3 regions of the Chryseobacterium sp. PCH239 genome follow, and region 1 is predicted to be linked to each of the others. Evidence: riboswitches for the same ligand, from Rfam matches in the RefSeq annotation. Region 1 holds a riboswitch; each other region holds the start of a gene.
The links. Region 1 has a riboswitch for thiamine pyrophosphate ahead of pnuC (nicotinamide riboside transporter PnuC). Riboswitches for the same ligand answer to the same signal wherever they lie in the genome.
Positions count from the first base shown of each region.

Region 2: it holds a riboswitch for thiamine pyrophosphate, as region 1 does, so the genes downstream of both, thiS (sulfur carrier protein ThiS) here and pnuC (nicotinamide riboside transporter PnuC) in region 1, are expected to answer to the same signal.
Region 3: it holds a riboswitch for thiamine pyrophosphate, as region 1 does, so the genes downstream of both, KBP46_RS16650 (TonB-dependent receptor) here and pnuC (nicotinamide riboside transporter PnuC) in region 1, are expected to answer to the same signal.

Region 1 is NZ_CP073027.1:912,887-923,627, forward strand. Features, by position in the region: gene KBP46_RS04295 (hypothetical protein) at 497-2,077, opposite strand; tRNA gene KBP46_RS04300 (tRNA-Ala) at 2,707-2,780, opposite strand; gene KBP46_RS04305 (GNAT family N-acetyltransferase) at 2,952-3,488, shown strand; gene KBP46_RS04310 (VOC family protein) at 3,496-3,855, opposite strand; gene KBP46_RS04315 (hypothetical protein) at 4,317-5,348, opposite strand; gene pnuC (nicotinamide riboside transporter PnuC) at 5,335-5,931, opposite strand; TPP riboswitch at 5,957-6,063, opposite strand; gene KBP46_RS04325 (PA2169 family four-helix-bundle protein) at 6,185-6,643, shown strand; partial or broken gene KBP46_RS04330 (DUF4142 domain-containing protein) at 6,766-7,376, opposite strand; gene KBP46_RS04335 (alpha-ketoglutarate-dependent dioxygenase AlkB) at 7,506-8,114, opposite strand; gene KBP46_RS04340 (ferritin-like domain-containing protein) at 8,327-8,905, opposite strand; gene KBP46_RS04345 (alpha amylase C-terminal domain-containing protein) at 9,069-9,821, opposite strand; gene KBP46_RS04350 (alpha-amylase family glycosyl hydrolase) at 9,889-10,548, opposite strand; gene KBP46_RS04355 (SDR family oxidoreductase) at 10,560-10,741, opposite strand, start outside.
Region 2 is NZ_CP073027.1:3,572,679-3,583,419, forward strand. Features, by position in the region: gene KBP46_RS16545 (Crp/Fnr family transcriptional regulator) at 1-492, shown strand, start outside; gene panB (3-methyl-2-oxobutanoate hydroxymethyltransferase) at 553-1,368, shown strand; gene KBP46_RS16555 (hypothetical protein) at 1,372-1,686, shown strand; gene KBP46_RS16560 (RluA family pseudouridine synthase) at 1,698-2,375, shown strand; gene KBP46_RS16565 (hypothetical protein) at 2,394-3,215, shown strand; TPP riboswitch at 3,324-3,420, shown strand; gene thiS (sulfur carrier protein ThiS) at 3,478-3,684, shown strand; gene thiC (phosphomethylpyrimidine synthase ThiC) at 3,709-5,520, shown strand; gene KBP46_RS16580 (thiamine phosphate synthase) at 5,517-6,104, shown strand; gene KBP46_RS16585 (hydroxymethylpyrimidine/phosphomethylpyrimidine kinase) at 6,080-6,817, shown strand; gene KBP46_RS16590 (thiamine phosphate synthase) at 6,823-7,428, shown strand; gene KBP46_RS16595 (thiazole synthase) at 7,433-8,209, shown strand; gene thiH (2-iminoacetate synthase ThiH) at 8,219-9,337, shown strand; gene KBP46_RS16605 (HesA/MoeB/ThiF family protein) at 9,479-10,189, shown strand; gene KBP46_RS16610 (TonB-dependent receptor) at 10,301-10,741, opposite strand, start outside.
Region 3 is NZ_CP073027.1:3,588,518-3,599,258, forward strand. Features, by position in the region: gene KBP46_RS16625 (sensor histidine kinase) at 1-962, shown strand, start outside; gene KBP46_RS16630 (LytTR family DNA-binding domain-containing protein) at 955-1,632, shown strand; gene KBP46_RS16635 (aconitate hydratase) at 1,778-4,045, opposite strand; gene KBP46_RS16640 (bifunctional aconitate hydratase 2/2-methylisocitrate dehydratase) at 4,361-7,144, opposite strand; gene KBP46_RS16645 (WG repeat-containing protein) at 7,432-8,202, shown strand; TPP riboswitch at 8,376-8,467, shown strand; gene KBP46_RS16650 (TonB-dependent receptor) at 8,569-10,686, shown strand.

The DNA of each region.
Region 1 (10,741 bases):
TGCTCTGTTTCTCCGGATGAGCAAAAAGTAATTGGCTTCATCATGATTTATAAAACTTCTAACATCTTTTAAAAGCAGTAAAAGCTAAAAAGTCAATTGAAAACTAACTGTTGTTATACATATTTAAAATCTTACAATAAAATTGCGCAAAATTTTATTGTAGAGAATTACTTATAAAAATGAGCTTTTTAGAGTCCAATCATCAATAAAGTGATTGGATATGATGTAGTTCTACATTGCTTTTGTATGGTAATTCAACAGTTATAATAAGAGTAGAATACTTTTAAAGACCTTATAAATTTAGAATAAAAACAATACAAATTATCTCTAAAAATAAAAGACACAAAATTTATCAATACAAATCACATCAAATCACTACTTTTTCCATAGAACGGAAAAAGTAGTGATTTTAATCCATAAAAAAACTACAAAGAAATAATCCTTGTAGTTTTTCTGTGTTTTTAGAATCGCTGAACCTTAACATAAAAGCCGCTATTTAATTTTGGAATTTTACAAAATCCAGATAAAAAGAAGGGTTTCCAGCATTGAATGAGGTCGGAACTACTCCATTTGTTTTACCAGCTAACACAGTGTAGGTTCCTGGTGTAGCAAAATATAATACACGGTTCTGATCTCTTGGAAACATGAATGCAGCAGTGTTTGAGCCACAGTAGCTTCTCCAGACATCACCAATACCGTTAATATAAAAAAAGTAATCATTACAATCAGAATTGATCGCAACTCCACATCGGAAAAAATACCATCCTTTTGCAGGGATAGTTACCTGAACTCCCGTATTTAATCCTGCAGCTCCAGTTCCGCCTGTATAAGGATTTATTAATGTCCCGGTATATGGTGTCCAATTATTGGCGAACGCTGTAGTAACAGTGGATGACCATGTTGCCAAACCATTGGCATCACTTGTGAGGACATACCCCAACTGCTGAGTACCATCTTTAATTTGAAGAGCACCGTTGGTAGTCCCATTATCAATAATAACTTTTGCATTTGATGCACCCGCGGGCACCGTATTGGTCCCCATCAGGACTTTTCCTGTACCATTAATACTTAAATTGTTTCCCGCCATTGCTATATCTGTAGCTTGTGAGAGGGTTCCTCCCAGTTTTACATCTGTACCTGATAATGTAAGACCATTGCTTGCGGTAATATTGTTATTAATAATCGTTGTTCCTCCGTTTCCATTCCCTCCAGCAAGCTCTGTAACAGTCATAAATCCTATCTGAGGATTCAACTGAGCTGTTCCTGCTCCTCCTAATCGTACTTTTACAGAGGTATCCACTGTAGGTCTGTAAATAGCATAGGCTTCTGGCTGGCCTCCTATTGAAGTGGCAGGATAATTATTTATCGCATCAACAACACCGGTGGTACTGGAGGGAAGAACAGAATTATTTGAAGCATCAACCCACTCATAGACAAAGAAACCTCCAGCTAGTGAGAACTCTGTAGCATGCAGTTGGCAACGGAGAACATAGGTTTTCCCGGCTTTCAAATTAAAAACACCGGCATTATAAGTAATATTATTGGCTGCAATTACAGACCCAAATGTAACGTCCGACCCTGTAGATACTGTTTGAATAGCGTTTGGTTTTACAATAATATAATCTCCTGTAGAAGAACTTCCTTTTGAAAGGATTTCCCATGTAGAAGAAGCTCCTGTAAGCCCGGTATTGATTAATTCTACACTTTGATTTGCTGGTACAAGAACATTGGGATTTCCATTAATAGTCTCTGGAGATGCAGAATTTACTGTAATACTAAAGTTTGTATTATTTTTAATCCTGTAAATACGTCCTTTATAATTCCCAGCCCCACTGACTGCGGAAGGGAGATTAAAAACAGCATTGGAACCACCATTATAAGCAACATGGAAATCTGATGAGTTCAAATTATAAGAATTTGTAATAACAGCATTATAATTTGCTGCTAATGATCCATTAATATCCATAGTGGAACCTGGATTTGCAGTATTAATACCAACATTTCCTGCCTGGGCAAAAGCAAAAGTAGAGCTTAAAGCTAATACTGCTATAAATAATTTTGTATAAATTTTAACCATTCATTATTGTTTTACATATCATAACTGATATTATTACGGGGTAAAGGTATGCTAATAGAGATGTAAAAATTCTTCGAATGCCGTGGAAATACATGTACAGGCTTGTGGAAAAATATCCACAAATATTAATATCAAAAAATAGGCTGTATCATATAACAAATCAGACAACCTTAAAAACTAAAGTCCGTTATTCTGGACTTTTAAGAGATCTATTTCAGATCAAAATATTTTAAATACAATTTTGGAGAAAAAGAATAAAAATTTATGGGTATTGAGATTATTTGGTATTTCGTATATATCTGCGATTTCTTTTAATTAAAAAAATTTCAATAACCTTCGGTAATAGAGAAATATCCATTTGTGAATTAGATTTATGTCTACTGTTCATAATCCATAGACCTCCATCATGACCTTCCTTTATATCTTTCCACTTTAATTGATAAGCATCTCTATAGAAAAGAGTCCATAACTTTGCTCTAACACAATGCAACATTTAAAGGTTATTAAAAGTGGAACTAAAAATTTTTGAAAACTATACCATCCCTTTTTACAAAAAAACCTACAAAAATTGATTTTTGTAGGTTTTATCATATTTTCGTACATTATATACATTTTATAATTGCACTAAGTGGAGAATACGGGATTCGAACCCGTGACCTTTTGACTGCCAGTCAAACGCGCTAGCCAACTGCGCCAATCCCCCGTTTTTTTGTAAGGCGATACAAAAGTAAGTATTTAAATGATATTTGCAACTATTTTATAATTTTTATTGAATTAAAATTAATGGAAATAGGCTCAATGACCATAAAATCCATCATTATCCCTAGAATAAATTCCTAATTAACCTATTTTTGTCTGAAATTATAATACAATCATGCAACTCTATACAAAAAGATTAGTTCTTCGGGATATTACGATTGATGACAAACAGGATATTTTCGATTACCGCTCAGATGCCGAAGCCAATAAATTTCAAGGCTGGATTCCTGAAACCCTGGAAGAAGTGGAAAGTTTTATCCAAAGAAACACAACTGAATTCAACCAACCTGAAAGCTGGTATCAGCTGTTGATTACTGATCAAGAAACAAAAGCAGTCATTGGAGATATCGGAATTCATTTTATTGGAGATGAAAATGTACAGGTAGAACTTGGAATTACCTTAAACACCTCATTTCAGGGTAAAGGGTATGCTTCTGAGGCTTTAAAAGGTATCATTGATTTTCTTTTTAATGATTTACAAAAACACAGAATTACAGCTTCCGTAGATCCTGACAACACTGCTTCTCTTCAACTGATGGAAAGAATTGGTTTAAGAAAAGAAGGGCATTTTGTGAAAAGTCTGTTCTGGAAAAATAAATGGGTTGATGATATTATTTATGCAGTTCTTCGTGAAGAATGGGTTACAGAATAGATGCCTTTCAGATATCATTGTTTTGCTGTACTACGCAAAATGAATTTCCTTCGGGATCAAGAAGAACTACATAGTCAGCATCATCTTCGTAATTCCAGCCTGGCATCTTTCCAGCCCCAATACTAAGAAGCCGCTCTACTTCCTGCCGCTGATTATCAGTTATCAGGTCCATATGATGTCTCTTTGGCTGTTCTGAACTGGTTAATTTTAATGATAACTGCATTCCATCTCCTTCCTTTGGTATCAGAATGGCAAAGTCAACATCAGGCTCATTCTTTATTTTGTAGTGCAAAGCTTCACACCAAAATGCAATTGCTCTGTTCAAATCCGCAACGCCCCAAACGATGGATAATATTTTTAATTTCATTTTAGTGTTGCTTTAAATAATAAAGAATTTAAGATCTTATAACTCTATTCTCAAAAAGAAATAATTACAAAACGGTATATTTTTCGTAAAATAGAGTGAATTTTGTTCTTACAATCGTTAAAGTAACTAAACCATTGCAAATCAAATAGGATACGATCATTGTATGAAACCACTTTTTAACCGTAACTGTAATCCAGTTATCATTTTCGATCAATGAGTACATCTCTTTTTTTAAGTGCGTAATCACATGATCCTTTTCTTTCCGTTTAATGAAAATAAGTCTTTCATAATCTTTGGTAATCTTTAATCATTTTTAGTTTAACAAGTCTTTATGTTGGCTTATTTCATGGGGTTAGTTTTATTATTCCAAATATAGTGAAATAATAAAAATTACTTTATGACGCCAGTCATAAAAGAATACCAGCATTAGATAAAAAGTTTATTAACAAAGAATTTTCTACTCAAAAAGAAAAGTCCAAATCATCAGCAGAAGGTCTGAAATTAGAATGCATCGCAGCTGTAAAATAATCACAGAACACCTGATACACTTCAGAATTAATATCCGTAGCCCGGATTCCCAGCTGTGTATAAATAGTAAGAATCTGATGGGATAATCTTTGAACCAGCTCTACTCCATATTGGTGGATTTCGTTTTGATATCCTTCAGAAATATCTTTGTGATCACCGAGTATATTTTCTACTTCTCCGGCAATTTGCAATACTTTTTCCAAATGCTTTTCAACAGACTCTGTGAAACTTTTGAAATGGATCTCAGGACGAATATATTCTGCTTCTTCAATAAAATGAGAAGCCATTCCCAAATAGTTGACCAACAGTGTCAAGTCTGCAAAAATCCGAAAAGGAATAGTGTCCAGAATATCATTGGTGAAAAAAGTATCGTAAACAAAACTATAGTCTTCATTAACGAGCACATTTTCAACAGTGAATGAATAGGTGCCACTGGCCTTCATTCCCATAGATTTCCAGTTGGGAATAACCTCAGCTTGTTCTTTCGAAATAATAAATGATCGAATTATTCCATTGCCATGACCATCCATTAAAGGTTTTCCATTTTCTGTAATTTTGGCATTCAATGTAAAATGGGTAAGATGAGGTGCACCTGTTGCAAAATTCCATGAACCGTTGATCAGATAGTGGCTGTTGTCTATTTTTTCTGCAGTTCCTCCCACCATTCCGCTGCCACCAAAGCAGGTTTCAGAATGGATAAACAGTAATTGAGCAATTTCAGGCTTGATATTTCTGGAAAAATAATTGGCTCCGGCACAAAGTGTCAGCATCCAGCCAAAGCTTCCATCGGTTTCTGCACAGCTAAATAAGGTGTTAAGTCCTTCTTCAAAACGATAGCCGAGTCCTCCATATTTTTTGGGAACCCATATTTTAAGCAGTTTTTCTTCATGAATATGCTGCATTACTTTATCAGAAATTACAGGGGCTCCATGAAGTTCCCGTCTGATCTCTTTAGTACTCAGCATTAGCTTTCGATTTAATAATTTTTTGCCACTCTATATATCCGGAAATGGCTACTAAAAATAAGAATGACGTCAAAACAGCATAGAGATACAATTCTTTATGAATCATTAAAGGAATAGAAATGATATTACTGACATTGAGTATCACCCAATTTTCAATTTTCCGTCTCGCCATCAGCCACATTCCCGCCCAGGCAAAAGCACTCACCAGAGAATCCCAGATAGGAACATCCGAGTCTGTAAAATGGGTCAGAAAAGACCAGAATAAGATAAAAGTTCCCAGAACAATTCCTCCCGTAATCCATTTTTCTGTGGTGGTGGTAACAGAGATTTCCATTTCTGATTTCTGCTTTCCGAATTTCCAATATAACCATCCATAGATGCTCATGATCAGATAATAAAGATTTAAGGTAAATTCAGCGTACAGCTTGGAAGTAAGCATCACATACAGCGTAAGCAGAATCCCCGCAATTCCGAAAAGGTAGTTGTTGACATTGTTTTTACGGGCCAGTAAAACCTGAATGACTGAAAATAAGACTCCGAACCATTCCGGTAAGGTAATTTGTTTTAAAATGTCCTGCATCATATTAATTATTAGAAATCAAATGATGAGATGATCAGTAAGCAATCCCTACACCGGCATTATCCGGATCAGGTGTGGAAATACATTCCTGGGTATCATCTCAGCCACTGTTTTGTAGCACCCCATTGTTCGGCAAAGGTGCAGCTTTTTGTTGAAAAAAGAAAGGACTTTGGTTTTTTATTTACAGGATATGATCACGATTATAAAGAGTCGATGAGGGAAATTATAATTTTATGGATAACTAAAAATTTATATTATGGACAATCAAGAAATATCAGTACTTAATGACTTACTTCACATTACCAACGACAGAAAGCAAGGCTTTGAAAAAGTTGAGGGAAAAGTATGGGAAATGTATCCGGATGTAAAAGATGAATACGAACATATGATTTCGCAGTCGAAAATCATGAAAAATGAACTGATCAACCTCATCACAGAAAAGCAAGGCACTCCGGAGGACTCAACGTCCATGGCTGGAGCTGTTCACAGAACTTGGATTGACATTAAAAATTCTTTTACCATGGGAAATCTCATAGAATCTACATTAGAAAATGTGGTATTTGGCGAAAAAGCAGCTATTGAAGCTTATCAAAATGCCCTGGACACAGGTGAGCTCAGCCCAAAAAGTACTGAGATTGTGTCTGAACAGCTTCGTATCCTTAAAGATTCTTACAGACAATTCAAGAAAATTGAAGAATATAAAAAGAAAGAATAATCAAAAAACTCCTCTTAAAAAGAGGAGCTTACTATAATCAAGAACAAAATAATATTTAATCAATTCAAAATTATTAAATATTGTATGCTCATACTTATGATGCAGGTCATAAAAACTCAATATTATTTGACCGCATTTTTAGCTTTTTCCGATTCCTGCAAATGATGTTCAAGTGTCGGAAGGGCTTTCGCTGCGAAAGATTTTAATGAGGCTTCTGTTCCTTCTGACGCCTCTTTTTTGAATGCTTCCACATCTTCTTTATGATCACTGACCATTAGATCTGTATATTTTTGTCAAAGTCTTTACCTTTCTTAGCTTTCAGGTCATCATACATCTTCTGCTTTTCGGCATCCAGACTTGTGGGTAAGGTATACCCTATTCCTGATGCCCAATTCTTAAGCTCGTCATTCGCTTTGGAATGATCGGTTACCATCATTGCTCCCAAAGATTTTACCACTGAGTTTTCAGCGTTTGTTGCGGCCAGTTTTCCCATCATTACTTCCATCAGTCCTCCTATGGCTGCAGCATCTGCAAACTTTTTGTCCTGATCACTGAGAGTACTTTTCTGATCTTTGGTGTCTGACATTTTGGTGGAGTCGCTTACCGTCATCCCGGATTCTGCAGGGGCAGACATTGTGGTACTTTCCTCAGATTGACTCGTGGTTGTCGGTTCGTTTTTTTTGCAGGCCGTTAAAGCAGCTAATGCAAAAATTGTTACTACAAGATTTTTCATAATAATAAATTTTAAGTGGTGATATTAATGAAGTCAAACAATGACTTTGTTTATAAATGCAACAATTTATCTGCCAAAAACCGATTACAACACTTCTAACCTAATCATAAAACATTATGAATAAATACCTTACAACTTATTAACCAACCGGAATGTAAGATTAATACGCTCCTTCATAGCGGTTAGAGACTTGGCAATACGATGTTCCCAGTTTTCCTGAAGGTCTCCTTTCATAATCAATAATGATCCGTGAGGAAGAGGCAGGCTGTATTTACTCTGATGATGGTCTTTTTTCCTGAAATCAAAATTTCTGGTTTGCCCCAGACTTACTGACGCAATCACCGGACGTTTCCCATATCTGCTTTCCTTATCCCGATGCCAGGCAACAGAATCGTTATGATCTCTGTAAAGGTTCAACAATACGGAATTGAATTGATAGCCAAATGTTTCTTCTATTCTTTGTTTTAAAGAAAACAGTTCCGGTGTCCAATGATGGGCATCCAGTTCATTGTCTGAAGGATAGGCATTTTTCTCATCTCCATACCAGGCGGTTAAGCGAGGTGTGAGAACCATCTTATCATACATTTTCTGGGTACGTTGTTTCCAGGGAGCTGTTTCAAGCAGATGAATTTTAAGGCGGTCAGCTTCTTCCTGATTCAGGAAATGTTCTCTGTATTCCAGAAGGTCTTTTGGAAATTCGTACAGATCTGCTGAGTCGAACAGGCTAAGTTGGGTCATTTTTAAACTTTATAAATGGTAGAATACAGTTTTCTTTTACAGTATAAGAGTTTTGTTATTCAATTACAGTTCATTTTAAAAAACTAAATTGATACAAATTATATCCACAAATATACTACAACTGATACAAAATCAACCAAGATAAAAATGTTGCATTTTAAACCTTTCCGGATTTCAATAAAAAGGAGACCTGATTTTTTCAGGTCTCCTTTTTAAAGATTGTATTTACATGGCTTTGCTGTTAAGATTGGTATCAGCAACTTTTGTAAGCAGTTCATCACATTTTTTTCTTCTTCCAATGTGCTTAAAAAGTTTTTAAGACACTCTTCTTCCTTCAATACTTTTGCGAATGCTGCCAGTGTTCCATAAGTAGCAATTTCATAATGTTCAACTTTTTGCGCTGCTGCAATAATGCCCGCATCTCTTACTGCTCCCGGTTCTGTCTCTTCCATAATGCTCTTTCCTTCATCCAGCAATCCCTGCATAGCATCACATTTTTTTGTCTGGGCTTTTTTTCCTAATGCTTTAAAACATTCTTCCAATCTTTCCACATGGCCTTCTGTTTCCGTGATGTGCTTATCAATGCCTTGTTTAAGCTTTTCACTGGTTACATTTTTCATCATTGCCGGCAGCGCTTTCAGCAGTGCTTTTTCAGCCCAGTAAATATCTTTCAGCGCATCTTCAAAAAGATCTTCCAAACTTTTGGCTGCATTTTTTTTAGCCGGAGTTTTTGCTTTTGCTGTTGTTGCTTTTTTGGCTGGTGTTTTTTTGGTTGCCGTTTTAGTTTCCATATTATAATAATTTAGTGATTGATTGGTGGTAAATCTGCAACTATAAGACCATTTTTGTCCAAAATACTGAGATGTGGTATCTAAAATTACAGGAGCTTATATGGTAAGATAAAATTAGAATAGCTGTTCGCAGAGAATAAAAGGCCTGAAAATTTGCCAATCATTACGGTGTTTGTTTTTTTACCCATATACTTACCGAACCAGAATTTACAGTAAACACCGCTTTCCCGTCTTTATCCGTATAAATTTCTTCATGACGGTTCTTTAAAAAATCGGTATAAACCGAATCCGCATGTTCTTTTCCCAATTCTATTTCTTTATAACCTTCTTCGCTATTAGACATGATTACAATGCAGCCCGCATGCTTTTCATCTCCTTCCCTTACAAAAGCCACGCAGTTGGGATGATCAAAATAATCGGTCTGTTTACCATATGCAAAAAGCTTTCTCGCTTCAAGCAGACCGGGAAGCTCTTCAACCTTCGGCATGATGATATGCACTTCCTGCTCATCCTTTATATCGATATAATCTGCACCAAAAAGATCGGGATAAAATACACAGGGATAAGCTTCATCGGTAAGAAGAATAATAGCATAAGCCAAGGATTTGAACCAGTCTTTCACCGCAGATTCAAGAGCCTGAAGCTGCTGTGTATCGTGGTTTTCAACAAAAGAAACTGAGAATACCGGTTTCTTCTCCAGGAAGCTTCCTTTTAAAATCCGGCTCATATCATAATCTTTACCACCCTGTGATGCTTTAAAGAAATTATAATGCAGCGGAGTATCAAAACAAGAGATAAGATCAGACATTTTATCGGAAAAATACTCAATTTTTTCTGCCTCGTCTTTCCAGAATTCACCCAAAACAAAACATTCAGGATTTACTTCTGTTTTAATATAGGAGACCCAGTCTTTCAAAAAGTTGGAGGAGATATGGTTTTAAGGCATCCAATCGGATTCCGTCTACTTTCGTTGTTTCCATATATCATCTGATCCAGTTTTTCATTTCCTCCACAACATAAGGATTACGGTACTCTATGTCAGCTCCCATCAGATAATCATAATTACCGAACTGATGACTTACGGCATCTGTCCACTCCTCACCATATTCATTATGGATTTTAAAAACACCCTTCATCTCCTCTCCTTCTCTGATCACATAATCAATACCGCTGAAACAGTGGCAGTCCCATATAAAGTCCGAATACACTCCTTTTCTTCCCGGAAAAGTAAATTTCGTATAGGCTGAAACCTCCATATTTTCAGAGATTCTTTCATTACGCTTTTCTTCATTCAGCTGATGTACCATAATCTTTTCTTCTTTATCTCCACCCATCCTGTGGTTTAAAACAATATCCGCATACACAGACATTCCCACTTCATGCGCTTTCTCTATTGCCATTAAATATTCGGCTTTTGTCCCGTACCGGGTTGGTATACTGCCTTTCTGATCAAATTCTCCCAAATCATAAAGATCATATACATCATAGCCACGCCCTTCCATATTGAGACTGCATTTATTGGCAGGCGGAAACCATACGGCAGTAAATCCCAAATCTCTTAAATATTCTGCTTTTTCAGCAAACTCATTCCATAGGTTTCCGGGATGATACCAATGGAAAAACTGAATAATAACTCCATTCATATCCGTTAAGATTAACCGTTAACAATTAAACCTCCATTAGGATGAAGAACCTGTCCCGTTATCTGTGATGAAGTATCTGTGGCAAGAAATAGAAAACTTGCTGCCACTTCTTCGGTAGAAGCATTACGTTCTAGCGGCGGTTTATTCTGATCTTCATCTTCTTCCCCAAATGTTTTTTCCGTAAGCGGCGTGG
Region 2 (10,741 bases), 2.4 Mb from region 1:
TTCGGTAAAGATCAGATTTTAAGATTTATCAAAGAAGGAGATATCATCGGCTATCGTTCTTTGCTTTGCGGGGAAAATTTCCAGGCCAAAGCAGAAGCAATGACAGATATTGAATGTGTGTTTTTGCCTGCAGATATTTTCATGTATCTTTTGGAGGTAGACCCACAATTGTCTTTTGTAATGCTTCAGAAAATCTCATACGAACTAGGAGAATCTTCCAATACCATTACTTTCCTTGCACAAAAAACGGTAAGAGAAAGACTGGCAGAAATTCTTTTGCTGCTGGAACAGAAACTGGGAGTAGATCCTGAAGGCTTTATCAAGATCTCATTAACGAGAGAAGAGATAGCTAATATCATCGGTACTGCTACTGAAAGTGCCATCCGCCTGATCTCGGAATTCAAACAGGATAGCCTGATTGAAGTGGACGGAAGAAATATCAAGATCTTAAATCACGACAAACTCATGAAACTCGGTCACGTAGTTTTATAATCATACAAAAACTTAAGTCGGCTCAAGGCCGACTTTTTAACTTTTAAAAATAGATAAATTATGTCTGTTCACTCTGAAATTAAAAAAGTTACAACTGAAACCTTGCGTAAAATGAAATTCGACAAGGAGAAAATAACAATGCTTACAGCCTATGATTTTACCACGGCGAAGATGGTAGACGCAGGTGGAGTAGATGCTATTTTGATTGGAGACTCTGCAGCGAATGTAATGGCTGGTTTCGAAACTACATTACCCATTACGCTGGATCAAATGATTTATCATGCTCAAAGTGTAGTAAGAGGAACCGACAGAGCTTTGGTGGTAGCGGATTTACCTTTTGGAACTTATCAGAGTAATCCTGAAAAAGCACTGGAGTCTGCGGTAAGAATGATGAAGGAAGGTGGGGCACATGCTGTAAAAATTGAAGGTGGAAAAGAAATTTCCAAGTCTATCAAAAAAATCATCAATGCCGGAATTCCGGTAATGGGACATTTGGGTTTAACACCACAGTCTATCTATAAATTCGGAACGTATAAAGTAAGAGCTAAGGAAGAAGCTGAAGCTGAAAAATTAATTGCTGATGCACAGCTTTTGGAAGAACTAGGATGTTTCTCTATCGTATTGGAAAAAATTCCTGCAGATTTAGCGAAGAAAGTAACAGAAAGTATTTCTATTCCTACCATCGGAATCGGTGCTGGTGCAGATTGTGACGGACAGGTTTTGGTGTATCATGATATGGTAGGAATGAACAAAGGTTTCAGCCCGAAATTCCTGAGAAGATACCTTGACCTTTACACAGAAATTACAGGAGCAGTTTCTCAATATGTAAAAGATGTGAAAAGTGTAGAGTTTCCAAACGAAAACGAAAGCTATTAATCTATGCAGAACCAACAATCTATCCAGGGAATATTATCTATCGCAGCATTGATTTGTCTTGCTGTGGGATGGTTTAATCTGTTTTCTCCGGAAATTAATCATTTACTTTCTAGAAAAGTATTTTATGTGCTGATAGGAGCAAGTTTCTTTATTCAGGCTCCGCTGCTTACAAATAAAAACTTTGTGTATGCTATGTATGCTGCTGCTGCCATCTGTGTATTCGGAGCATTTATTCCGGAAGGCTCAAAACTTTCAGCTGTTAAAACGGTAGGCCTTCTGGCAGGAATTATCTTGTCTTTATCCAATAGAAGAAGATAGAATGAAATAGTATGAAGGAGCAGATTATATATGAAGACAACCATCTTCTGGTGATTAATAAAAAGGTGGGTCAGCTTGTACAAGGTGACAAAACCGGAGATGAATCACTATTAGAATCCATCAAGAATTTTATAAAAATAAGAGATGCTAAGCCGGGAAATGTTTTTCTCGGCTTGGTTCATCGTATAGACCGTCCTACATCAGGGCTGGTGATCTATGCAAAGACTTCCAAAGCGCTTTCCCGTTTGACGCAAATGGTGAAAAACCGTGAAGTAAAAAAAACATATTGGGCAGTTGTAGGGAAAGAAATGATCCCACAAAGTCAGAGGCTAGTACATTATTTAAAGAAAAATGAAAAAAATAATAAAGCCATTGTTTTTCCAAAAGCTACAGAAGGAGCAAAAGAAGCCATTCTTACCTATCATGTGATTAAAACACTGGATAATTATCTTCTTCTTGAGATTGATCTTGAAACAGGAAGGCATCATCAGATCAGAGCACAACTATCTAAAACGGGAGTTCCCATTAAAGGAGATCTGAAATATGGAGCGCCACGTTCCAATCCTGATGGAGGAATCAATCTTCATGCAAGGAAACTGGAATTTATTCATCCGGTTACCAAAGAAAATATTGAAATCATAGCTCCTGTTCCGCAGAATGATGCGATCTGGAGGGCTTGTGAAGAATAAAACTAAAAACTAAATAATATGAAACTTAAATTAATTTTTGTAATGACCCTATTATTGGTTATTACCTCTTGCTCTAAAGATAATGAAATTGAGACTCCTCCAGAGGTTATAACAGATAGACCGGCTAAAATTTCTGCTGCTTTTCCCCTTTTGAATGCAGGACTTATTATTTCTGGAAATGATGTAAATTATACATTTGAATATGATTCAGCGGGGAGAGTAACTAAAAGAAATGGATTTGTTTTTAAGGGTAATATAATGTATCCGGATTATTTTTTACATACTTCATATACTGGTATAACTTATACAGGTAATACTGCTGTTATGAAAAATTATAATGCTGGTGCTCCCAATGAAAGAAAACTTGAATTTGATAATCAAGGAAGAGTGATTAAACTAATCGTTCCTTCCGTTACTGATGCAACAAAGGAAAAACATATTACATATAGTTATAATATTGCGGGAAAACTTGCGGAAACCTTGACCTCTTTTCCTAATGCGGTTTACGATCCTGCCAATCCCAATGATTATATTTTAACCTATGTAGACACGTTTACTTATGATAATATGGGAAATATGGATAAGATAGTGACTAAAGAAAAGCATAATAATATAGAGGTTTATATTATAAAAGAAGTAGAATTTAAAGATTTTGATCTTGTCCCAAATCCGTTTCGGAAACTAGGTATTTTTGACGAGTACTTTTATTATTCACTATCCACTAATAATTTTGGAATGCTGATAACTAAGAATTATCAATTGGGAAATTATATAAATAGCTACACATCATTATGGAAGCGTTATTATAATTCAGATTGGAGTATGAAGCTTTTTGAATAAGATATTTTTGATTTAAATATCAATAAAGCCCGTTTCAATTTCAGAGACGGGCTTTTTATTTAAAATCATTTCAGATTTTGCCCATTCTAAAAAAATGTCTAACTTCGTCCCAAACTTTAGGGGTGTCTGTTACCAACAGACTGAGACTTTACCCTTTGAACCTGATCTGGATCATACCAGCGTAGGGAAAAGTAGATGACTTTTGCTGTACATTCTATTGTACAATAATGGCCATTCCTAAAGTATATTTAATTTATTAGGAATGGAACTTATAATCAACCACACCCGAAAAACATTTGATGTACTTCCTGCCAACCTGGAAGCATTACTGGCTATTGAGCTGCCTGGAAAAAAGAAAGGTATTGCTGTAGCTGTCAACAATCGCATTATTCCCCTGTCTGTCTGGGCGGAAACCATGCTAAACAATAACGATTCAGTGTTAATCATTACTGCCACTCAGGGCGGTTAATTCTCATATTTAATACCAATACTTATGGCTCACTCCATTACATGTTCGCCATTTCCGAACTCAAAGAAAATCTATATTGAAGGTACATTACATCCTATCAATGTAGCCATGCGTGAAATACAGCTTAGCCCCACGAAATTGACCAATGGCGGCTTTGAACATAATGCTCCGGTAACCATTTATGACACTTCGGGGCCTTATACCGATGAAAATGCAGTCATTGACATTCAGAAAGGGCTTCCAAGAATCAGAGAACAATGGATTCTGGATAGAAATGATGTGAATATCTTAGACGGAATTACATCTGAATACGGCAAAGCGCGTTTGGCAGATCCTCGTCTTGATGAATTGAGGTTTTCCTATGATCATAAACCTAAAGTGGCAAAGGATGGCAAAGAACTGACCCAGCTTTACTATGCCAAACAGGGAATCATTACTCCGGAAATGGAGTATGTTGCCATCAGAGAAAATCAAAGAATAGAGCAGCTTGAATCCGTATCAAAAGAAATGGCTTTTCAGCATGCCGGACAAAGCTTTGGGGCGAATACTCCCAAAAGTAAAATCACCCCGGAATTTGTAAGAGACGAAATTGCTGCCGGAAGAGCTATTATTCCCAATAACATCAACCATCCGGAAAGCGAGCCGATGATTATCGGGAGAAATTTCCTGGTAAAGATCAATGCGAATATCGGAAACAGTGCCGTTTCATCCAGTATTGAAGAAGAAGTGGAAAAAGCAGTATGGGCCTGCCGATGGGGAGCAGATACCATTATGGACCTTTCAACCGGTAAAAATATTCACGAAACAAGAGAATGGATCATCAGAAATAGTCCGGTTCCTATTGGTACTGTTCCGATCTATCAAGCATTGGAAAAAGTAAAAGGTGTTCCTGAAGATCTTACATGGGAAATCTTCAGAGATACTTTGATTGAACAGGCTGAACAGGGAGTTTCTTATTTTACCATCCACGCAGGAGTTTTACTAAGATATATTCATCTGACAGCCAACAGAGTAACCGGAATTGTATCCAGAGGAGGATCGATTATGGCAAAATGGTGCTTATTTCATCATAAAGAAAGTTTCCTGTATACCCATTTTGAGGAGATTTGTGAAATCATGAAGAAATACGACGTAGCTTTCTCTCTGGGAGACGGTCTTCGTCCGGGATCTATTGCAGATGCTAATGATGCCGCTCAGTTTGCAGAACTGGAAACTTTAGGTGAACTAACAAAAATTGCATGGAAGCACAATGTACAGGTAATGATTGAAGGCCCTGGGCACGTTCCGATGCACATGATCAAAGAAAATATGGAAAAGCAGCTGGAAGAATGCCATGAAGCTCCATTCTATACCTTAGGCCCTTTGACTACAGATATTGCACCGGGCTATGATCATATTACTTCAGGAATCGGGGCTGCCATGATCGGATGGTTTGGATGTGCAATGCTTTGCTATGTAACTCCGAAGGAACATTTAGGGCTTCCGAATAAAGACGATGTAAAAGTTGGAGTAATAACTTATAAGCTGGCGGCTCATGCTGCAGATTTGGCTAAAGGTCATCCGGGAGCACAGTACAGGGACAATGCATTGAGTAAAGCCAGATTTGAATTCAGATGGGAAGATCAATTTAACCTTTCATTAGATCCAGAGACAGCAAGAGCTTATCATGATGAAACACTGCCTGCAGAAGGAGCAAAAATTGCCCATTTCTGTTCCATGTGCGGACCGAAATTCTGTTCCATGAAAATTACACAGGAAATTCGTGAATCAGCAGAACAAGGAATGCTTGATAAATCACAGGAGTTCATCGAAAAAGGGAAAGAAATTTATATATGATCCTGGTCATTACTCCTGAATTGATTGTCCCGAACGAGACAGATTTCATTAATCAGATGTTTCAGGAAGGTCTTGATCTGCTTCACATTCGTAAACCATGGATCAGCCGGAATGAAATGATTGAATTTATCACTCAGATTGATGAATCTTTTTATACACAGCTGGTTTTGCATACGTATTATGACCTTGGGAAAGAATTTACTATTTCAAGGTTTCATTTCAGAGAGATTGATCGACAGGAAGAAATGTATAAGTCTTTTGCGAAAGAAAATACCATTTCAACTTCTGTACATGATATTAAAACCTACAATACTTTGGAAAAAGAATGGGAATATGCTTTCATAAGCCCGTTCTTTCCAAGTATCTCCAAAAAAGGATATGGATTGAATTCTACCATTAAAGAAGAAATAAAACATCGGAACAATCCGGATGTAAAATTGATTGCTCTTGGAGGAATTCATCAGGATAATATTCATGAAGTTTTCGATTCAGATGCTGATGGAGCAGCTTTATTAGGTGCAATCTGGGAAAGTGAAGAACCCTTAAAAGTATTCAAAAAATGCAGGAACGTCCTTATGTCATAAGTATTGCAGGCTTCGATCCCAGTGGCGGAGCAGGCTTATTATCAGATAGCAAAACTTTTGAGCAATCAAAGGTGATGGGGCTTGGAGTGTGTACGGCATTAACATTGCAAACTGCTTCGAAATGCCTGAGTTTAGAATGGCGGCCTATACATGAAGTAACTGAAGCGATTCAGGTACTGATGGATAATTATTCCGTTTCAGCCGTGAAAATTGGAATTGTGAAGGATGCCGAATTTCTGGGTAAGATTGTAAAAACAGTTCAAAAAGGAAATCCTGAAGTGAAAATAGTTTGGGATCCCGTTCTGAAAAGTACTTCTGAATTTACATTTTTTAACCTTGAAACACTTCCTCAATTAAAAAGTACGGTTAATAAACTTAGTTTAATAACTCCTAATTATAACGAATACCACATTTTAAGAGGAGATAATCTTTTGCCGGATACAAATCAATGCTCATTACTGATCAAAGGAGGACACCGTAAAGATCATTTGGGAACGGATATTTTAGTTGAAAACGAAAAAGAAACTTTTTTACTCCCGTCCGAAGACAATACAATCTATTTTCCTAAACATGGTTCCGGCTGTGTTTTATCTTCAGCCATTACAGCAGAACTGGCGAAAGGCGAAAATATGGAGAAGGCATGCCGAAACGGAAAACGATACATCGAAAAATTTTTAAAAAGCAATCCCTCTTTATTGGGAGCGCATTCATAGAAAACATGGAAAAATTACAATACATATCACAAGGAAATACCCTGCAGGAACAGGAACTTTGTATTCGGAAAGCCTTAGACAACGGGATCAAATGGGTACAGGTTCGATGGAAAAATGCTCCTGAAAACGAATTAATCAATCTTTGTGAAATTTCAAAACAACTTTGTTCAGAATATCAGGCGGTTTGTATTATCAATGACCATGTACAAATAGCCAAAGAAATAGATGCAGATGGTGTTCATTTAGGATTGAACGACAGTGCCATTGAAGAAGCAAGACTGATCTTAGACGAAAATAAAATAATTGGAGGAACGGCTAATACCCTTTCAGATGTCATTCAGAGAATCAAAGAATCTTGTGATTATATAGGTTTAGGACCATTGAGATTTACTACAACCAAAGAAAAACTAAGCCCTGTTCTGGGGTTTGAAGGCTACCAGGCTATCATTGATGGATTAAGAGAAAAATCAATAGACGTTCCCCAAATATTTGCCATCGGAAGTGTTACTCTCGAAGATATTTTACCGTTACAGGAAATCGGGATTTATGGTGTTGCTGTATCCGGACTTATTACCAGGCAGCCGACTATTATTAACGAACTAAAAAAGTAATGATATGAACAATCAGAAATTAGAAATAGCAGGAAGAACTTTTGAATCAAGACTGTTTTTAGGAACAGGAAAATTCGGAAGTATGAGAGATATGGTGCAGTCTGTTATCGCATCAGAAACCAATATGGTGACAATGGCGCTTAAAAGAATTGATGCCCAATCCAGTGAGGATGATCTGCTTGATTCATTAAAAGAAACCAACGTTCACCTTCTGCCTAATACTTCCGGAGCAAGAACCGCCAAAGAAGCTGTATTGGCAGCTCAATTAGCCAGAGAAGCACTGGAAACAAACTGGGTAAAACTGGAAATTCATCCGGACCCAAAATATTTACTTCCCGATCCAATTGAAACTCTATATGCCACGGAAGAATTGGCTAAATTAGGATTTATTGTCATGCCTTATATCCATGCCGATCCTGTTTTATGCAAACGTCTTGAAGATGCCGGAACAGCTGTAGTAATGCCGTTGGGGGCACCCATTGGAACCAATAAAGGATTGAGAACTCAGGACTTTCTGGAAATAATCATCAGTCAGAGTAATGTTCCTGTAGTGGTAGATGCCGGAATCGGGGCACCATCAGATGCTGCAAAAGCAATGGAAATGGGAGCAGATGCTGTTTTGGTGAATACTGCCATTGCTGTAGCCAGAAATCCGTTGAATATGGCTGTTGCTTTTAAAGAAGGTGTGATTGCAGGAAGAAGAGCCTTTGAATCTGGATTGGGAGCTATTGCCAACCATGCCGAAGCTTCAAGTCCGCTTACTTCATTTTTATTTGAATAAATCAAACTTATGAAAAGCTTTAAAGATGTTTTTGAAAACTATCAGTGGGATGAGGTGAAGAATAAGCTTGGAAAAGTAAGTCTGGCAGATGTAAGATACAGTCTTCAGAAAAAAAATAAAACTCTGGACGATTTCCTGAATCTCCTTTCACCAGCTGCCTCTCAGGAACTGGAACTTATGGCAGGAATGACGCAGATGCTTACCCAAAAACGATTTGGAAAAACCATTCAGCTGTATGCACCGCTGTATCTCAGTAATGAATGTCAGAATATCTGCACCTATTGCGGATTCAGTCTTGATAATCATCTGAAAAGAAAAACCCTCTCCGATACGGAACTGATGATTGAAGCATCTGTTCTGAAATCAATGGGAGTGAATCATGTGCTGCTGGTAAGTGGTGAAGCCAATAAAATAGTAGGAGTTCCTTACTTTCAGAATGCTGTCCGTAAGTTAAAGCCTCATTTTTCCAACATTTCCATTGAAGTTCAGCCCTTATTGGAAGAAGAATATAAGTTGCTTCATGAGGAAGGAGTACATTCCGTTTTAGTGTATCAGGAAACCTATCATCAGGATGTTTACAGAGAATATCACCCAAAGGGTAAAAAATCTAACTTCCATTTCCGTCTGGAAACTCCCGACAGGGTAGGAAGAGCAGGAATTCATAAAATTGGACTAGGAGTTCTTCTTGGACTTGAAGATTGGAGAGTTGACAGTTTTTTTAACGCATTACACATTGATTATCTTCAGAAACAATACTGGAAAAGTAAATTTTCTGTTTCCTTTCCAAGACTCAGACCGGCAGAAGGGATTATTGAACCTAATTTCATAATGGAGGACAAAGATCTTCTTCAATTGATCTGTGCGTATAGAATCTGGAATGAAGACCTTGAAATCTCCATTTCTACCAGGGAAAGTGAAGTGTTTAGGAATAATATTGTTTCTCTGGGAGCAACCGCTATGAGTGCAGGTTCAAAAACAAATCCCGGAGGATATGCGGTGGATAAAGAATCTCTGGAACAGTTTGAAACCAGTGACGAGCGAAGTATGGATGAAATTAAAATCATGATTAAAAAAGCAGGTTATGATCCTGTGATGAAAGATTGGGATTCCGTATATAATGGATTTTGAAATTTTAAAGCCATTAAGGATTTTGAAGGAGTGAAGTTGAATTAATAAAAATCGGAGATTTTTTAGATAGTATCTTTTTAAAGCGAAGCTTAACTTTCCTAAAAAAGCTAAAGAAACTTAATGGCTCAATTATCATAAAGTATGAAAAAAGAAGATCATTTTTCACGGTACAGCCGGCAGATATTTATTGAAGAAATAGGATTGGAAGGACAAAAGAAAATAAGTTCATCCAAAGTTCTTGTCATTGGGGCAGGAGGTTTGGGAAGTCCTGTTATTCAATATCTGGCTGCTGCAGGAGTAGGAACTTTAGGTGTTGCAGATTTTGATGAGGTTGAACTTCATAATCTGAACCGGCAGATTATCCATACCGAAAACAGAGTAGGATTATCCAAAGTGAAAAGTGCTGAAACCTTTGTAGGAGAACTCAATCACCAGATTACATTCATCGGTATTGAAGAAAAAATCAATGAAAATAATGCAGAGGTAATTCTGTCTCAATATGATGTTATTGTTGACGGCTCAGATAACTTTTCAACAAGATATCTGGTAAATGATACCTGCGTGAAACTGAAAAAGGTTTTGGTTTATGGAAGTATTTTAGGGTTTTCAGGGCAGGTTGCTGTATTTAATCATAATGGAAGTAAAAATTTACGGGATATTTTCCCTGAACCGCCTTTCGATGAGGATGTGCCCGATTGTGACAGTCTTGGTGTATTAGGAGCTCTTCCCGGAATGATAGGCAGCATGATGGCTCTTCAGGCATTAAAAATTATCATAGATCTTCCGGTGGGTGTGAATCAAATGACATTGGTAGATACGATGAAGTGGAGATTTCAGACGATAGATTTCTGAAGTAAATGTAAACACTAATATCACTGATATTTTACCAAATAACACCATTTTAATATCAATAGAAAGAGGCAGTAAAATGATTACTGCCTCTTTTATTTATCTTAGAAAGGATTATTGTGCCTGCTGCATTACGCCACCGTTATCCTCTTTTTTAGTCTGGTTAAGGATATTCGGATCCTCTTTTGCCAGTTTATTTCTTGTCGGAATTTTGTAGTTGATAGAAAATCCGAAATTTCTTGTATCATATTTACTGCTGATCATTACAGGAGTTCCTGATGGAGGATTAGAACGTACCTGCATCATCTGTCCGTTGAAAATATCATTCGCAAAAACAGAAAGTGTCAGACGGTTGTTCATAAACTTTTTCGTCAGCGTAATATCAAGCGAGTTGTTGAACGGTTTTTCTGCCGTAAAGTAGAAATATCCTGCTTTGGGTGTCAGATAGCTGTAATTAGCTGTCATTTTGATGTCCTTAGGCAAAAGAATCTGCGTCATGATATTGAAAATCCAGAACCCTTTATTATTCAGATTGTCAATTTCATGTTTCTGATA
Region 3 (10,741 bases), 2.4 Mb from region 1:
GGAACAACATTACGCCTTATTTCTTTTTCCCTGAGCGAAGGGGATTTGAAACGTATGTGCTGAACTTTACCTATTTTATTACTGAAATCTCTACTTTTTATCTTTTGTATCTTGTTATTATTCCGAAAGTATTAAATCTTGAGAAACTTTATTCTGCAGTTTTAGTTTTTTTAATCTCTATATTAAGCTTTGGTGTCATTCGGTATGGAATAGAAGAAGTACTGCTTCCAATTACTCTTGGATTCAGAAATTATAATAAAGATACCGGACTTTTATATTATTTGACAGATAATATTTACAATGCTTCACTGACGGTTTTCATTGCCGGAATTTTGTGGATCGTGGAGAAATACGGAGTTGCTGAAAATGATAAAAGACAACTTCTGATTGAAAAAAAACAGGCAGAGTTACAGGCACTGAAGACTCAGATCAATCCTCATTTTATTTTTAATTCATTAAATAATATTTACTCTTTGGTGTATCAAAAGTCAGATAAAGCACTTCCGGCCATTGAAGAACTTGGGCAATTGCTGAGATACAGTACCAAAGATCTTGAAAAAGACTCAATTTCTTTGGATAAGGAAATTGGATATATAGACAGTCTGATTGCGCTGGAGAAGCTTAGAATCAGAAATCCTGAACTGTTGAGTATACAAAAGGATATTCAACACCCTCATCTGAAGATCTCACCCATGCTGTTGGTTCCTTTTGTTGAGAATGCCTTTAAACATGGTGATTTTCGTGATAAAGGTGTTGATATGAAAATTTCAGATCATGATAAGGTGCTGCATTTTTATCTTTTAAATTTTAAAACACAGAAAATGAAAGACACCGTTTCTGGAATAGGAATTCAGAATGTGAAAAAAAGACTGGAAATATTGTATCCTAAACACCAGCTTGAGATCAAAGATTCGGAGACGGAATTTATTGTAGACTTAAAAATTGATTTAAGGGATGAATAAGATAAAATGCATCATTGTGGATGATGAGCCACTGGCCATCTCTCTTCTGGAACATTATGTAGAGAAGATTCCCTTTCTTGAATTGGTATTTTCAACAGAGAATCCTATTCTGGCCTTGGAGTATCTGCAAAAAAATGATTCCGACCTCATCTTTCTTGATATTCAGATGCCTGAGCTTACAGGAATCAATTTTATGAAGATTGTAGGACCTGATCAAAAGTATATTCTGACAACGGCTTATTCAGAGTATGCCTTGGAAGGATATGAGCATAATGTAGTGGATTACCTGCTGAAGCCTATTTCATTTGAAAGATTTCAAAAGAGTGTATTAAAGGCTCAGGAGCGATTTTCTTTTCCACAGGAAGAAAATACCCATTTCTTTGTAAAATCTTCCGGGCAGAGGCATCGTATCGGCTTTCAGACGATTCTTTATATTGAAAGTATAAAAGACTATGTCAATATCCGGACTGAAAATGATGAGTTTATCGTTCTGGATACTCTTAAATCAATGGAAAACCAGCTTCCTGCAACATTTGTTCGGATTCATAAATCTTTCATCGTCAACCTGGATAAAGTCAAAAGTATTGGAGCGAAAAAAGTGATTCTTCCTGAATACGAGATTCCTATTGGAGAAAGTTATAGGGCAGGTCTTTTGGATAGATTAAAGTGATAAAATATCGGGATATTCATTTGAGACAGGTTTCTAAAACCTGTAAGGTTTAGAATATTTACCAAGTTCAGACCAAGTAAGTTGAAATAAAAAAAGACGACTTCAGTTGAAGCCGCCTTTCTATTAATTAATCTAACAATTAATCTTATTTTTCCTGTTGTTTGATCAGATTTAGCGCTGAACCGGCCTTAAACCAATCAATTTGCTGATCATTGTAAGTATGGTTGGCCATAATGATATCTTTAGTTCCATCGGTATGAATGAATTCTAAAGTCAGTTGTTTTCCTGGAGCGAATTGATCAAGATCTAAGAAATTAACAACATCATCTTCCAGGATCTTGTCATAGTCTGCCTCATTAGCGAAAGTAATTCCAAGCATTCCCTGTTTTTTAAGGTTCGTTTCGTGGATTCTTGCGAATGATTTTACCAATACAGCTTTCACACCAAGATGCCTTGGTTCCATGGCTGCGTGTTCTCTTGAAGAACCTTCACCATAGTTCTGATCTCCTACAACAATTGTTGGAATACCAGCCGCTTTATAAGCTCTTTGTACAGCCGGAACTTCACCGTATTCACCGGTTAATTCATTTTTAACTTTATTGGTTTCCATGTTGTAAGCATTCACTGCTCCAATCAACATGTTGTTTGAAATATTATCAAGGTGACCTCTGTATTTCAACCATGGTCCAGCCATTGAAATATGGTCAGTAGTACATTTTCCGAAAGCTTTGATCAATACTCTTGCTCCGGTAATGTTTTTACCATCCCATGCAGGGAATTCTTCCAATAACTGAAGTCTGTCTGAAGTTGGGCTTACATTCACAACAACGCTTGAGCCATCTTCTGATGGTGCCTGATATCCGTTATCATCTACAGCAAATCCTTTTGAAGGAAGTTCGAAACCTCTAGGCTCGTTAAGTTTTACCTGTTCGCCAGCTTCGTTCGTTAAAGTATCAGTAATCGGGTTAAAGTCCAGTCTTCCTGAGATCGCTACAGCAGCTACCATTTCAGGAGAAGCTACAAATGCGTGGGTGTTTGGGTTACCGTCAGCTCTTTTTGCAAAGTTTCTGTTGAAAGAATGGATAATAGAGTTTTTCTCTCCTTTTTCCGCACCTTCTCTGTCCCATTGTCCGATACATGGTCCACAAGCGTTGGTAAAGATTCTTGCGTTTTCAAATTTTCTGAAAGAATCTAAGAATCCGTCTCTTTCCGCTGTAAATTTCACCTGCTCAGAACCAGGGTTGATTCCTAAGATTGCTTTAGGTTTTACCCCTTTTGACACTGCATCCTCTACAATGGATGCAGCTCTTGATAAATCTTCATAAGAAGAGTTGGTACAAGAACCGATAAGTGCCCATTCCACTTCTAACGGCCATCCGTTAGCTTCAGCTTTAGCTCTGAATTCAGCCACTGGAGTTGCTAAGTCCGGAGTGAAAGGTCCGTTTAAGTGAGGAGTCAGTTCAGAAAGGTTGATTTCTATTAATTGATCGAAATATTGTTCAGGGTTAGCATATACTTCAGCATCACCTGTTAAGTGCTCTGCAATTTTATCAGCGGCATCTACTACGTCCTGTCTTCCTGTAGCGGAAAGATATCTTCTCATAGAATCATCATATCCGAAAGTAGACGTGGTAGCCCCGATTTCAGCACCCATGTTACAGATCGTACCTTTACCCGTTGCGGAAAGAGATTCTGCACCTTCACCGAAATATTCCACGATACATCCTGTACCTCCCTTTACGGTAAGAATTCCGGCAACTTTTAAGATCACGTCTTTTGCAGAAGTCCATCCATTCATTTTACCGGTTAATTTTACCCCGATAAGTTTAGGCATTTTAAGCTCCCAGGCCATTCCTGCCATTACGTCTACTGCATCAGCACCTCCTACACCAATAGCTACCATTCCCAATCCGCCGGCGTTTACCGTATGCGAGTCGGTACCAATCATCATTCCTCCGGGGAAGGCATAATTTTCCAGTACAACCTGGTGAATGATACCTGCTCCAGGTTTCCAGAATCCGATTCCGTATTTATCGCATACAGAGCTTAAGAAGTTGAATACTTCGGAGTTTTTGTTGATCCCTTCCTGTAAGTCTTTATCAGCACCTACTTTAGCCTGGATAAGGTGATCCGCGTGAGCAGTAGAAGGAACAGCCACTTTAGCTTTTCCTGCCTGCATAAACTGTAAAAGTGCCATCTGTGCGGTAGCATCCTGCATCGCTACTCTGTCCGGTGCAAAGTCCACATAAGAGTTTCCTCGTTCATACGCTTGTGTAGCATTTCCTTCCCAAAGGTGGGTGTAAAGGATTTTTTCTGAAAGGGTAAGAGGTTTTCCCACGATTTGTCTTGCTGCTGCAATTCTTTCAGGGTAACGTTCGTACACCTTTTTGATCATATCAATATCAAAAGTCATATCGTATTTTAGTTTTGTTCTTGTTCCGTTAATGCTTCTTTTCCCTGTGTTGAAAAAGAAAATCACTTATCTATGCATCAAAAAACGTTCCTATAATCCATAAACAGGGTGTTTTTGATTCTGAAATCAATAGATTTTATAACTTTCAATTTAAGAAAAATTAGAATTTATTTTCCAGCTTTTATCGAAAAAAAAACGTAATTATCTTAAAATAGAAACGTTCTAAACAAAAAATTGGAAGATTTTAAATCCTTAAGGACTAAAATCTTCCAATAATATAGTTATTCAATAGTCTTGCGACTTATTATCAATCTCTTAGTGAGCGCTTGTACTTGTTAATTCTTTAATAGAAGGAACGAAAGTAGTAAGGTCGATTCCTTCCACTGCAGCTTTGTACTCATCAATGCTAGGAATTCTTCCGATAATCGCAGAAAGAACAACAACCGGAGTTGAAGCAAGCAGAGATTCTCCTTTTTTACGTTCAGAATCTTCCACTACTCTTCCCTGGAAAAGACGGGTAGATGTTGCTAAAACAGTATCTCCTTTAGCTGCTTTTTCCTGGTTACCCATACAAAGGTTACATCCAGGACGCTCAAGGTACATTACGTTTTTATATTCAACACGGGCCTCTCCTTTTGGAGCGTTATCATCAAATTCAAAAGCTGAATATTTTTCTAATAATTCCCAGTCTCCTTCTGCCTTTAATTCATCAATGATGTTGTAAGTAGGGGCTGCTACTACAAGAGGAGCACTGAATTCTACCTTACCTTGTTGCTTTTCAATGTTTCTAAGCATTTGAGAAACAATCTTAAGGTCTCCTTTGTGAACCATACAAGATCCTACGAAACCAAGGTCTACTTTTTTCTCACCACCATAGTAAGAAAGATCTCTGATGGTATCGTGAGTATATCTCTTGGATACATCATCATTGTTTACATCCGGGTCAGCAATCATTGGCTCGACAATTACGTCAAGATCTACAACTACTTCAGCATAATATTTAGCATTTGAATCCGGAGTTAAAGCAGGTTTTTCTCCTGATCTGATCTCTTCAATTCTCTTATTTGCTTTGTCAATTAATCCCTGAAGAACTTTATTGTGGTTATCCATACCCTTATCGATCATGATCTGGATTCTGCCTTTTGCAATTTCCAGTGATTCGATCAAAGTATTATCTTCAGAAATGTTGATAGAAGCTTTTGCTTTCATCTCAGCAGTCCAGTCTGTAAATGTAAATGCCTGATCAGCAGGAAGTGTTCCGATGTGAACCTCAATGATTCTACCCTGGAATACGTTTTCTCCTCCAAACTGCTTCAACATCTGAGCCTGTGTAGCATGAACCACATCACGGAAATCCATGTGTTCTTTCATCTTTCCTTTGAAGGTTACTTTTACAGATTCCGGAATTGGCATTGATGCTTCACCTGTAGCCAAAGCAAGAGCCACAGTTCCTGAGTCTGCTCCGAAAGCTACTCCTTTGGACATTCTTGTGTGAGAGTCACCACCAATGATGATGGCCCACTCGTCAACAGTGATGTCATTAAGAACTTTGTGGATAACGTCAGTCATGGCGTGGTATTCACCTTTCGGGTCACGGGCTGTAATCAGTCCGAACTCGTTCATGAATTTCATCAGCTTAGGAATGTTAGCCTGAGCTTTTTTATCCCAAACGGAAGCGGTGTGACATCCCGACTGGTAAGCTCCGTCTACAGTAGGAGAGATTACAGTTGCGGCCATAGATTCAAGCTCCTGAGCAGTCATAAGCCCTGTGGTATCCTGTGAACCTACAATATTCACTTTGACACGAACGTCTGATCCTGCGTGCAGAACTTTTCCTGGGGTAGTTCCCACAGCATTTCTGTTGAAAATCTTTTCTACAGCAGTAAGTCCCTGTCCTTCATGAGAAATTTCTTTTGAAGGAGCAAAAACCGTCGGCGCTTCAATACCTAAAACCTGAGCAGCAAATGTCTGTAGTTTTTTACCAAATACGACCGCGTAAGATCCTCCTGCTCTGATGAATTCCATCTTTTGCGGAGTGAAAGATTTGGTAAGGTCGATCAGTTCCTGGTCGCCGTTAAATAATTTCTTTTCTTTTGTATTGATTGTTAAAACAGTTCCTGTTGCTACTGAATATGCTTCTTCAAGAACAATGTCACCGTTTTCATTACGAACCGGGTTTCCGTTTTCGTCAACTTTCTTTACCCAGTTTTTAAGGTCAATACCGATACCTCCGGTAACGTCTACTGTGGTAAGGAAGATCGGAGAAATACCGTTTGTTCCTCCTACAATAGGAGCAATGTTAACGAATGGTACATATGGGCTGGCCTGTTTTCCTGTCCAAAGAGCCACGTTGTTTACTCCGGACATTCTGGATGATCCAACACCCATTGTTCCTTTTTCAGCGATCAGCATAACGCTTGCATCAGGATGCTTTGCCTGTAAAGCTTTGATTTCTTCCTGAGCTTCAGGAGTGATCATACATTTTCCATGAAGTTCACGGTCTGATCTTGAGTGAGCCTGATTACCCGGAGAAAGTAAATCTGTAGAAATATCTCCTTCACCAGCAATATAAGTAACTACTTTAATTTCTTCAGCAACTTCAGGAAGTTTAGTGAAGAATTCAGCTTTTGCGTAGCTTTCAAGGATTTCTTTTGCAATTTCGTTTCCGCTGTTGAATGCTTCTTTCAGACGGTTCGTATCTGCTTCATAAAGGAAAACCTGAGTTTTAAGAACGTTGGCAGCTTCTTTGGCAATCGCTGCATCATTACCTAAAGCAAGGTCCAGCAGCACCTCAATAGAAGGTCCGCCTTTCATATGAGATAATAATTCAAAGGCAAATGCCGGGGAAATTTCTTCTACTACGGATTCACCCAGAATAATTTCTTTTAAAAATTTTGCTTTTACTCCCGCTGCACTTGTTGTTCCGGGTAGTGTGTTATAAATGAAAAATTTAAGAGAGTCCGGTCGGTCAGCATTACCTGAATCTTTAATTTGTGCAATGATTTCGCTTAGTAATTCAGCACCATCAATTGGCTTTGGATGAAGCCCCTGGGTTTTTCTTTCTTCAATCTCTTTGATGTAATCCTTATAAATACTCATAATAGAAGGTCTTTCAAAATTAAAGGTAGGCCTGCTTTTTCTTTACCGGGGTGTATAAATACAATTAATGACATTTTGAGTTCTCGCATTTTGATGCAACATTAACCGAATAAAGTCAGCATAATCTACACTTTTTCAAAAGTTTTTTAAAATTATCAAACATTTCAAAATGTTCCCAAAATTACGAAATTTTACAATTTTATAAGAATGAAATTATTTAGATTCTTTATAAATATGAATTTTATAATATCTATTTTTGGTCGTATTTTTGTAATCAAATGGAGAATATGAAAAATATCCTGAATGTTTTATGTGTTTTTATTTCGATTTTCGTTTTCTCACAGACCCGATCTGTGAAGAAAATCCCTGCGAAGAAAGGACCGAAAACCACGGCTAAAAAAGCAGCTTCAGCCAGCAAACCTAATGCTGATCTGGTGGTGATCAACATAGATCTTCCTGTTTTGATTCCTAAGAAAAAAGGAGATCAGTTCGGGTATGTCAATCAGAACGGGAAATTTATTATCCAGCCGGAATATCATATTGCCGTATTTTTTTATGAAGACTGCAACCTTCTGAATTCTCCTAATGAAAAAGTGAGAAAATTTGGAACAAAAGACTATGCTACGGTGGAGAAAAATATGATTTCTTACCGTATAGATAAGTCTGGGAAGCGAGTCTATAAGTTTAAAGATACCGATTTTGGAAAATGTAAATTTGAAGAATATAAACAACAGTTATTCCAGGCTTATATCCTGAATGGTTTTTACGGAATCATTGAAAAATCCAAATTTGTAAATGCCGCAGATTACAGACAATATCAGATCTATCCTCAATATCAGTATCTGTTCATTCTTGAAGGGGATGATGTAGCTAATCCAATGATTGTTGCTTCCAATAATGATAAATTTGGAATCATTGATGTTAACAATAAAGTTATTATTCCGTTTGAATATTCCAATATTAAAAGAAATTTCAGCTGGAAACTCGGTAAGATGTTTGAAGTGACAAAAGACGGCTCGAATTACTACTATATCGATGCCAACAACAAAACTTACTAAATAATTATAAATGATGAATGATGAATGATGAATGATGAATGATTCATTTGATAACTCCTATTTTTCATAGTGTTTTTTCCATTCTGTAACTATTTATTTACCACGTAATCTGATATTCAGAAGCCCACATCTCGTAACCCGATCGCAGTTCATATATTTTTTGTAATTTTGCGGCTGAAATAAAGGGGTGCTTTAACAGGCTGAGATTATACCCAATGAACCTGGAACAGGTAATGCTGTTTAGGGAATTGAAAATGTACCAATGAAACAGTATAACAATATACCAATTGCTAGACTGTTAAATTAATAAAATTGTTACATTATTGCTCAACCCCTTTTATTCATTAAATGTTAAAGATTTATAGAATGAAAGGATTATTTTTTTTAGGGCTTAGTGTAGGCTCAGTAGCTTTTATACAGGCTCAGAATAAAGATTCCCTAAAGGTGAGGGAAATTGAAGCAGTCAACTTTACCAAAAGGCTTCCGGTAGCAAAGGAAATCATCAATGTACAGAAAGATCTGGACAGTAAGAATCTGGGACAGGATCTTCCTATTCTTTTGAAAAATCAAACTTCCACTATTTCGACGTCAGATGCCGGAAACGGAGTAGGATATACCGGTTTCAGAATCCGTGGTGTTTCAGGAAGTGCCATCAATGTTATGATGAACGGTGTTCCATACAACGACTCTGAAAGTCAAGGAACCTTTTTTGTCAACGTTCCGGATTTGACAAGTTCTGCCTCACAGATTGTCATTCAGAGAGGAGTAGGAACTTCCAATAACGGGGTTTCTGCCTTCGGAGCAAGTATTAACGTACTTTCTAAGGATCCTGAAGAGAAATTTTATTTTAAAACGGATGACAGCTACGGATCATTTAATACTTATAAATATTCAGCAGAAGTTGGCTCAGGGAAATTCTGGAAAAACCGACTTTCTGTGATGGGAAGATATACTCATATTCATTCTGACGGATACATCGACAGAGCTTCATCCAACTTACATTCTTATAATTTCACTGCCTTATTTGAAGAAGGAAACACGAAATTACGTTTAATGGCTTTTGGTGGAAAAGAGAAAACATATCAGGCATGGAACGGGATTGATCGTAAAACCTGGGAGACTGATCCTAAATTCAATATTTCAGGAGCCATTTATGATGCCAACTGGGAGAATATTGTAAGTTTCTATGATAATGAAACGGATAACTACAGACAGAACCATTATCAGTTGCTTTGGGAACAGAAATTCAACGACCGCTGGAATCTGGAAACCACGTTCCACTATACAAAAGGAAAGGGATATTATGAAAACTACAAGCAGGGAGATCCTTTTTCAAGATATAACCTTCCCAATATAACAGAAGGAGGAGAAACGATAAAAGCTTCAGACTTTATCAGAAAAAAATGGCTGAATAACGATTTCTACGGAATGGTTTCTACATTGTACGGAAAGTTTGAAAATTTAGATTTGAACTTTGGTGCTGTGGTCAATCAGTATTACGGAAGACACTATGGAAATGTAACAGGAGTATTTTTTCCTCAGATTGATGAAAGCGAATATTACAGAAATCGCTCTGTAAAGAATGAGGTGTCTGGTTTTGCAAAAGCTTTATTAAGATTGAATAATTTTGAATTCTTTGGTGATTTGCAGCTCAGAAAAATAAATTACAACACAAAGATTCTGACGGCTGGTGATGGTGAAGGAGCAGATTTAAGTAAAAACTGGCTGTTTTTTAATCCAAAAGCTGGAGTAAATTACAGAATTGACGGAGGTAAAATATTCCTTTCTTACGCCCACGCCCATCGTGAACCCAACAGAGACGATCTGATGGCTAATAATGATGTAAAAGCAGAAAAGCTTCACGATATTGAAGCCGGTTTTGAAAAACAGTTCGGAATCGTTTCTTTTACTGCGAATGTGTATTATATGTATTATGTGAACCAATTAGTTCTGAACGGAGAACTGAATAACGTAGGGGCATTTATCAGAACAAATTCAGGGAAGAGCTACAGAAGAGGTATTGAGATTGGTGCTTTGGCAAAACTATCCAAACAATGGGAGGTTTCCGGTAACATAACATTAAGCCAGAACAGAAATCAGGATTTTAATATTCAGAATGGTGATGTTCCTAAAAGCCTTGGAAATACTCAGATTTCATTTTCTCCAAATGTTATAGCCAATTTAGGCTTGAAATTCAATCCTACAAAAAATTTCCAGTTTGCTTTAATGAATCAGTATGTAGGAAAACAATATCTGGATAATACCGAAGATGCCAATCTGCAGCTTAAAGATTATTTCCTTACAGATTTCAATGCTCAGTACCAGTTTAAAATTGCCAATAATGAAATTGCATTGAAGTTATTGGTGAATAACCTGTTCAATAAGAAATATGTGAATAACGGATCTGTTTATGATGGGCAGCCTTATTATTTTTCTCAGGCAGGAACGAATTTTATGTTTGGAGTGAGCTGGAAAATTCAGTAATTGACAAATCGGCCTTTTTGCTTTTTAACAGTTTTGACCTTTTTAAGCTTAAAAA